DNA from 3 places in the Methylomagnum ishizawai genome. Region 3 is predicted to be linked to each of the others. Evidence: predicted binding sites of a transcription regulator. Region 3 holds the regulator's gene; each other region holds the start of a gene.
What was found. Region 3 encodes HrcA, which represses chaperone genes, less so after heat shock. Its sites were predicted from a motif close to TNTTAGCACTCNNNNNNNNNGAGTGCTAANA; they were not measured.
Positions count from the first base shown of each region.

Region 1: the regulator HrcA is predicted to act here: its motif matches at 1,134-1,164, upstream of groES (co-chaperone GroES).
Region 2: the regulator HrcA is predicted to act here: its motif matches at 757-787, upstream of groES (co-chaperone GroES).

Region 1 is NZ_AP019783.1:2,025,332-2,027,555, reverse strand. It holds gene zapD (cell division protein ZapD) at 111-881, shown strand; gene yacG (DNA gyrase inhibitor YacG) at 889-1,074, shown strand; gene groES (co-chaperone GroES) at 1,265-1,555, shown strand; gene groL (chaperonin GroEL) at 1,597-2,224, shown strand, end outside.
Region 2 is NZ_AP019783.1:2,042,311-2,044,534, forward strand. It holds gene K5658_RS09310 (hypothetical protein) at 1-343, opposite strand, end outside; gene groES (co-chaperone GroES) at 847-1,137, shown strand; gene groL (chaperonin GroEL) at 1,195-2,224, shown strand, end outside.
Region 3 is NZ_AP019783.1:3,533,849-3,536,072, forward strand. It holds gene K5658_RS16125 (NAD(+) kinase) at 1-120, opposite strand, end outside; gene hrcA (heat-inducible transcriptional repressor HrcA) at 323-1,384, shown strand; gene grpE (nucleotide exchange factor GrpE) at 1,473-2,078, shown strand; gene dnaK (molecular chaperone DnaK) at 2,157-2,224, shown strand, end outside.

The DNA of each region.
Region 1 (2,224 bases), 1.5 Mb from region 3:
GCCGCTATTGACTAATAAAGTCGATCAACGAAAATGTTGCCCGCCTAAGGACGGGCACCCACCCAAGCCAAACTGGATTGGCCCCGACATCCCTGACCGGATTCTTCCCCTTGAACAACTTCACCATCTACGAATTTCCGCTGAACGAACGGATTCGCCTCTTCATGCGCCTCGAACAATTGTTCCAGCAGGTCGATCATTTCGTGGCCGGGGCTTCGGTCTGGGATAGCCGGGCCGTCATCTCGACCCTGTTGGACGTGCTGAGCCTGTTCAGCCGCAACGACCTCAAATCCGAAGCGCTCAAGGAACTGGACCGGCACTCGGCGGCCTTGACCAAGATGACCCGCACCCAACCCGATATCGACCATGGCAAGGTGGAGACCCTCCTGGCCCGGCTCGACGCCCTGAGCAAGGAACTCTACGGCAACCCCGGCAAGATCGGTGTTTCCCTGATGGAGAACGACCTGTTCAAAAGCATCTCGCAACGCAGCGCCATTCCCGGCGGGACGTGCAGCTTCGACCTGCCCGCCTTCCACTATTGGCTGCAACTCGGCGACACCCAGCGCCGGCGCGACCTGGCGGAATGGATCCTCCCATTCCAACCGATCCGCACCGCCATCGACCTTTTGCTCAGCTTCATCCGCGGTTGCGGCACGCCCGGCGAGGAACTGGCCGCGGCGGGCTTCTTCCAGAAAACCCTGGACCACACCCTGCCCTACCAACTGCTGCGGGTGGCGGTCGAGCGCGACCAGCCCTATTTCGCCGAAATCAGCGGCGGCAAACACCGCTTCACCGTGCGCTTCATGCGGCCCGACGCCGCCGGGCGGCCCGTGCAATGCCCGGAAGACGTGCGGTTCCAACTCACCTGCTGCCTGTTGTGAGGCCCCCATGGCCACGACGGTGCGATGTCCCACTTGCGGCCGGCTTGTGGAATGGACCGAAGCCCAGCCGTTCCGGCCTTTTTGCGGCGAGCGCTGCAAGCTGATCGATCTCGGGGCTTGGGCCACCGAGACCTACGCCATCCCGGCCGCAGCCGAACAACCTCCCGCCGATCCCGAAGCCCCCGAAACCTAACATACACGCAAAAATTTTTTGCTCCCCGCCCTTGAAAACAAACAGCCCCGTCTCTACTTCGCTAGCAGCCCTTAGGGGCGAGTGCTAACACCGTTCGGCACTCCAACAAATCGACGGAGGCGGGTCGCCCGACCGGCCCGCCGCAGTTCCAACACAACTCCCGGATGATCGGGAAAAGGATCGTAAGACCATGAAAATCCGCCCTTTACATGACCGTGTCGTCGTCAAGCGCTGGGAAGAAGAACGCACCTCCCCCGGCGGCATCGTGATCCCCGATTCGGCCAAGGAAAAGCCCATCAAGGGCGAAGTGGTGGCCGTCGGCCTGGGCAAACCCCTGGACAACGGCGATGTGCGCGCCCCGAGCGTGAAAGTCGGCGACAAGGTGCTGTTCGGCAAATACGCCGGCAACGAAGTCAAGATCGACGGCACCGAATACCTGATGCTGCGCGAAGACGACATCATGGGCGTATTCGTAGCCTGAACCCACCGACCGCGAACCGACACATTAGGAGATAAGAAACCATGGCAGCCAAAGATGTACGCTTTTCCGACGACGCCCGCCAACGCATGCTGGTCGGCGTGAACGTCCTCGCCGATGCCGTCAAGCAGACCCTCGGCCCCAAAGGCCGCAACGTGGTGCTGGAAAAGAGCTTCGGCGCTCCCACCGTGACCAAGGACGGCGTGTCCGTCGCCAAGGAAATCGAACTCAAGGACAAGTTCGAAAACATGGGAGCCCAGATGGTGAAGGAAGTTGCCTCCCGCACTTCCGACGTGGCCGGCGACGGCACCACCACCGCCACCGTGCTGGCCCAGGCCATCGTGCGCGAAGGTCTGAAATCCGTCACCGCCGGGTCCAACCCGATGGACATCAAACGCGGCATCGACCTCGGCGTCGCGGTCGTGGTCAAGCAACTGCAAGCCCTGTCCAAGCCCTGCACCACCAGCAAGGAAATCGCCCAGGTCGGTTCCATCTCGGCCAACTCCGACGAGAGCATCGGCCAGATCATCGCCGACGCCATGGACAAGGTCGGCAAGGAAGGCGTCATCACCGTGGAGGACGGTTCCGGCCTCGACAACACCCTGGACGTGGTCGAGGGCATGCAGTTCGACCGCGGCTACCTCTCCCCCTATTTCATCAACAGCCAGGAAA
Region 2 (2,224 bases), 1.5 Mb from region 3:
ATACCCGCCCCGGCGTGGCGTGGTAGAGGTAGGTATGGGATTCCTCGCCGGGGAATTTGCCATGGCGGTGGATGCCGAAATAGGAATGGCCCGCGCCGGGTCCGTAGGCGATCTGGCCGACCACCGCCAAGGGGAGGTGCCGCCCCGCATGGTTCAAACAAGGCCGCAGGTGCGCCGAATCGCGCCGGACCGCCATGATTTCGGGCTGGCCCTGGTTCCAATTGTGGAATTGGGGGGCCAGGCGCTGCTTGATATGGGCACCGAGCCTTGGGAAATGTTGCGCGGGGAAGAACGGCTTGAGGGTTTGCCGTGCGGAATCGGGGTCTGGAATGGCATGGTGCATGGCGCTTGCGCTCGTTGGGTGATGGGAAAGAAATAAGGCGTTGATAATTATCACATAAACGGTTCGGTGTGGTGCCCATGTTTGTTGTTGGTGTCAAGAAAATACAGAGTTAAAGGGAAGTGCGGGCAATGCTGGGGCAGGGTGGAGCTTTTTTGCACAACTATGGGATAAGCCATACATGCCATCGCGGAGGCGAAGGGGATGGCACCGTCTCCGATGGGATTGGAAAGGATGGGTGGGCCGGGCCGATGCCGGGGGTTTGCCTTGAAGTCGAGGGAACGCGCCGCCATTTAGAGGCCAGCGCGGCGGGCGGGCGTTTCGAAGCGCCAGGACCGCGGGATTTTCCGGGGAAGCGTGCCGATGGCGGCATCCCCGCTGAATCCCAACCTTGACACAGATTCCCGCCCCGCTATGATTGGCACTCACATTGAGCGAGTGCTAACAGCGGCGGCGGCAGCCGGCCCGGATAGCGACCCAACCCACCTAACCAAAGGAGAATCCCGATGAACATTCGTCCCTTGAACGACCGCGTGATCGTGAAGCGCTTGGAAGAAGAACGCACCTCGCCGGGCGGCATCGTGATCCCCGATAGCGCCACCGAAAAACCCTCCCGCGGCGAAATCCTCGCCATCGGCCCCGGCAAGACCCTGGACAACGGCCAGGTCCGCGCCCTGGCGGTCAAGGCGGGCGACAAGGTGCTGTTCGGCAAATACGCCGGCACCGAAGTCAAGATCGACGGCCAGGAAATCCTGGTGATGCGCGAGGAAGACATCATCGCGGTGTTGGAAGACTAAGCCCCCGGCCCGCTTTGCGACGTATTCAGCAACAATCGACAATAGGTTTATAAAGCTATGGCAGCGAAAGACGTAAGATTCGGCGACGACGCCCGTGTCCGCATGGTCCGCGGTGTGAACATCCTGGCCCAGGCCGTGAAAGTGACCCTCGGCCCCAAAGGCCGCAACGTGGTCTTGGAAAAGAGCTTCGGCGCACCGACCGTCACCAAGGACGGCGTGTCCGTCGCCAAGGAGATCGAGCTGTCCGACAAGTTCGAGAACATGGGCGCCCAGATGGTGAAGGAAGTCGCCTCCCAGACTTCCGACGTGGCCGGCGACGGCACCACCACCGCCACCGTGCTGGCCCAGTCCATCCTGGTCGAGGGCTTGAAGGCCGTCGCCGCCGGCATGAACCCGATGGACCTCAAGCGCGGCATCGACAAGGCCACCGCCGCCGCCGTCGAAGCCATCCACGCCATGGCCGTGCCCTGCGCCGATAACAACGCCATCGCCCAGGTCGGCACCATCTCCGCCAACTCCGACGACAGCATCGGCCAGATCATCGCCGAAGCCATGGACAAGGTCGGCAAGGAAGGCGTCATCACCGTGGAAGACGGCTCCGGCCTCGAAAACACCCTGGACGTGGTCGAGGGCATGCAGTTCGACCGCGGCTATCTGTCGCCCTACTTCATCAACAACCAGCAGAGCATGAATGTCGAGCTGGAAAATCCGTTGATCCTGATTTCCGAGAAGAAGATCTCCAACATCCGCGACATGCTGCCGGTGCTGGAAGGCGTGGCGAAATCGGGCCGTCCCCTGCTCATCATCGCCGAGGACGTGGAAGGCGAAGCGCTGGCCACCCTGGTGGTCAACAACATGCGTGGCATCCTGAAGGTCGCCGCCGTCAAGGCGCCGGGCTTCGGCGACCGCCGCAAGGCCATGTTGGAAGACATCGCCATCCTGACCGGCGGCACCGTGATTTCCGAGGATGTCGGCCTGTCGCTGGAAAAGGCTGGCCTGGGCGACCTTGGCACCGCCAAGCGCGTCCAGATCAGCAAGGACGAAACCACTATCATCGACGGTGCCGGTGCCGCCGATAAGATCCAGG
Region 3 (2,224 bases):
TTCCACCAAGGTTCTGAGGCCGCGCTGGACCAAATACCGGTAAAGCTCCGACAAGGTTTCGGCGATACGTTCGGCATCGGGCTTGCCGATCAAGGCTACGGTTGGGAAATGTGCTGACATGGAAGGTGGGTGGCTCGGGGATGGCGGGTGGGGTTCGCCCAGGCCGATAGTAGTGGGTTCCGATGAAAAGCGCTAGCCGGACGAACCCTCCGCCGGGCGGCGGCTAGTGATAGTATGGGCTTCTTGACACATTATCTGGGGGTTGCTAATTTCTGGCACTCGATAGCTTAGAGTGCTAAACCCTCCCCCACCGAGGACGCCCGTGTCGAATCCCCCCCAGCTGAGCGAGCGCGCCCAACACCTGCTCAAGGTGCTGGTGGAACGCTATATCAACGACGGCGAGCCGGTCGGCTCCCGCGCCCTGGCCCGCGAGGCGGGCCTGAACCTCAGCCCGGCGACGATCCGCAATGTGATGGCGGATTTGGAGGAACTCGGCCTCATCACCGCCCCGCACACTTCGGCGGGCCGGATGCCCACCGTGACCGGCTACCGCTTCTTCATCGACACCCTGCTGACGGTGAAGCCGCTGCAACAAGACCTCGTGCGCCAAATCACCCACAACCTGGACAACCACCAGGACACCCCGGACGACCTATTGGAAACCGCCTCGCGCCTATTGTCCGAGGTTTCCCATATGGCCGGGGTCGTGACCCTGCCGCGGCGCGAATCGGTGACTTTCCGCCATATCGAATTCCTGCCGCTGTCCGAGCAGCGGATTTTGGTGATCCTGGTCACCAACGAACAGGAAGTCCACAACCAAATCATCCACGCGCCCCGGCAGTTCTCCCCCGCCGACCTGCAAACCGCCGCCAATTACCTGAACAGCCTGTACGCGGGCAAGGATTTGGCCTTGATCCGCGAAACCCTGTTCCAGGACATGATGGAAACCCGCCATCAACTCGGCCAGGAAATCCGCGCCGCCGCCGAAATCGCCGGGCTGGCCCTGCAACCCAACGACCACCGCCGCAAGCCCTTCGTGCTGACCGGCGAGATCAACCTGATGGATTTCTCCGAACTCGCCAGCACCGAGCGCCTGCGCGGCTTGTTCGAGACCTTCCACCAGAAGGAAGACATGGTGGGGCTCCTCGACCGCTGCATCGAAAGCCCCGGCGTCAAAATCTTCATCGGCGAGGAATCGGGCCACCGGGCGCTCGACCAATGCAGCCTCGTCACCGCCTCCTATTCCATCAACGACCACGCCGTCGGCGTCCTCGGCGTCATCGGTCCCACCCGCATGGGATACGAACGGGTCATCCCCCTGGTCGATTTGACGGCGAAATTGGTGGGTGCCGCCTTGAATCACAAATCCCTGTCCCCATCTTAGCGTGAGGATTTTTTCCCGAATCTTCAAAAACCGCACCCGGACCCCACCCGGCGCGGACGACCCATCTTTGCCGAACACAGGAGCGACAATGAGCCAAGACGACGTTTTGCCGGAATCCGCGCAGATCACCGAAGACCCCGCCGCAGAAGCCGCCGAGACCCTTGAGCCGACCCCGGAAACCGAACAGCCCGCCGCCACGCCGACCGGGCCCTTGGCCGAGGCCACCCGCAAAGCAGAGGAAAACTGGGAGAAATTCGTCCGCGCCCAGGCGGAAATGGACAACCTCCGCCGCCGCGCCGAAAAGGATGTGCAGGACGCCCGCAAATTCGCCATCGAGAAATTCGCCCGCGAACTCCTGACCGTGGTCGATAGCCTGGAACTCGGCCTGCAAGCCGCCACCGGCGACGCCCCCGAGGTCGGCAAATTGCGGGAAGGCATGGAACTCACCTTGAAGCAATTGCTGGCGGCGCTGGAAAAGGCCAATGTCCGCCCCATCGACCCCGAAGGCGAGAAATTCAACCCGGAACTGCACCAGGCCATGGCGATGCAACCCTCCGCCACCGCCGCGCCCAACACCGTCATCAAGGTCTTCCAGAAAGGCTATCTGCTCAATGAACGCCTGCTGCGCCCGGCCATGGTGGTGATCGCCCAAGCCCAGCCCCAAGCCGCCCCGCGCATCGACGAACAAGCTTGAAATCCTTGGCCCCACCCCCATATCGGTCCACAAGCCGGCATTCAACCCTGATATAGACAAGTTTGGAGAATTATTAAAATGGCAAAAATCATCGGTATCGACCTGGGCACCACCAATTCCTGCGTGGCCGTGCTGGAAGGGGGCAA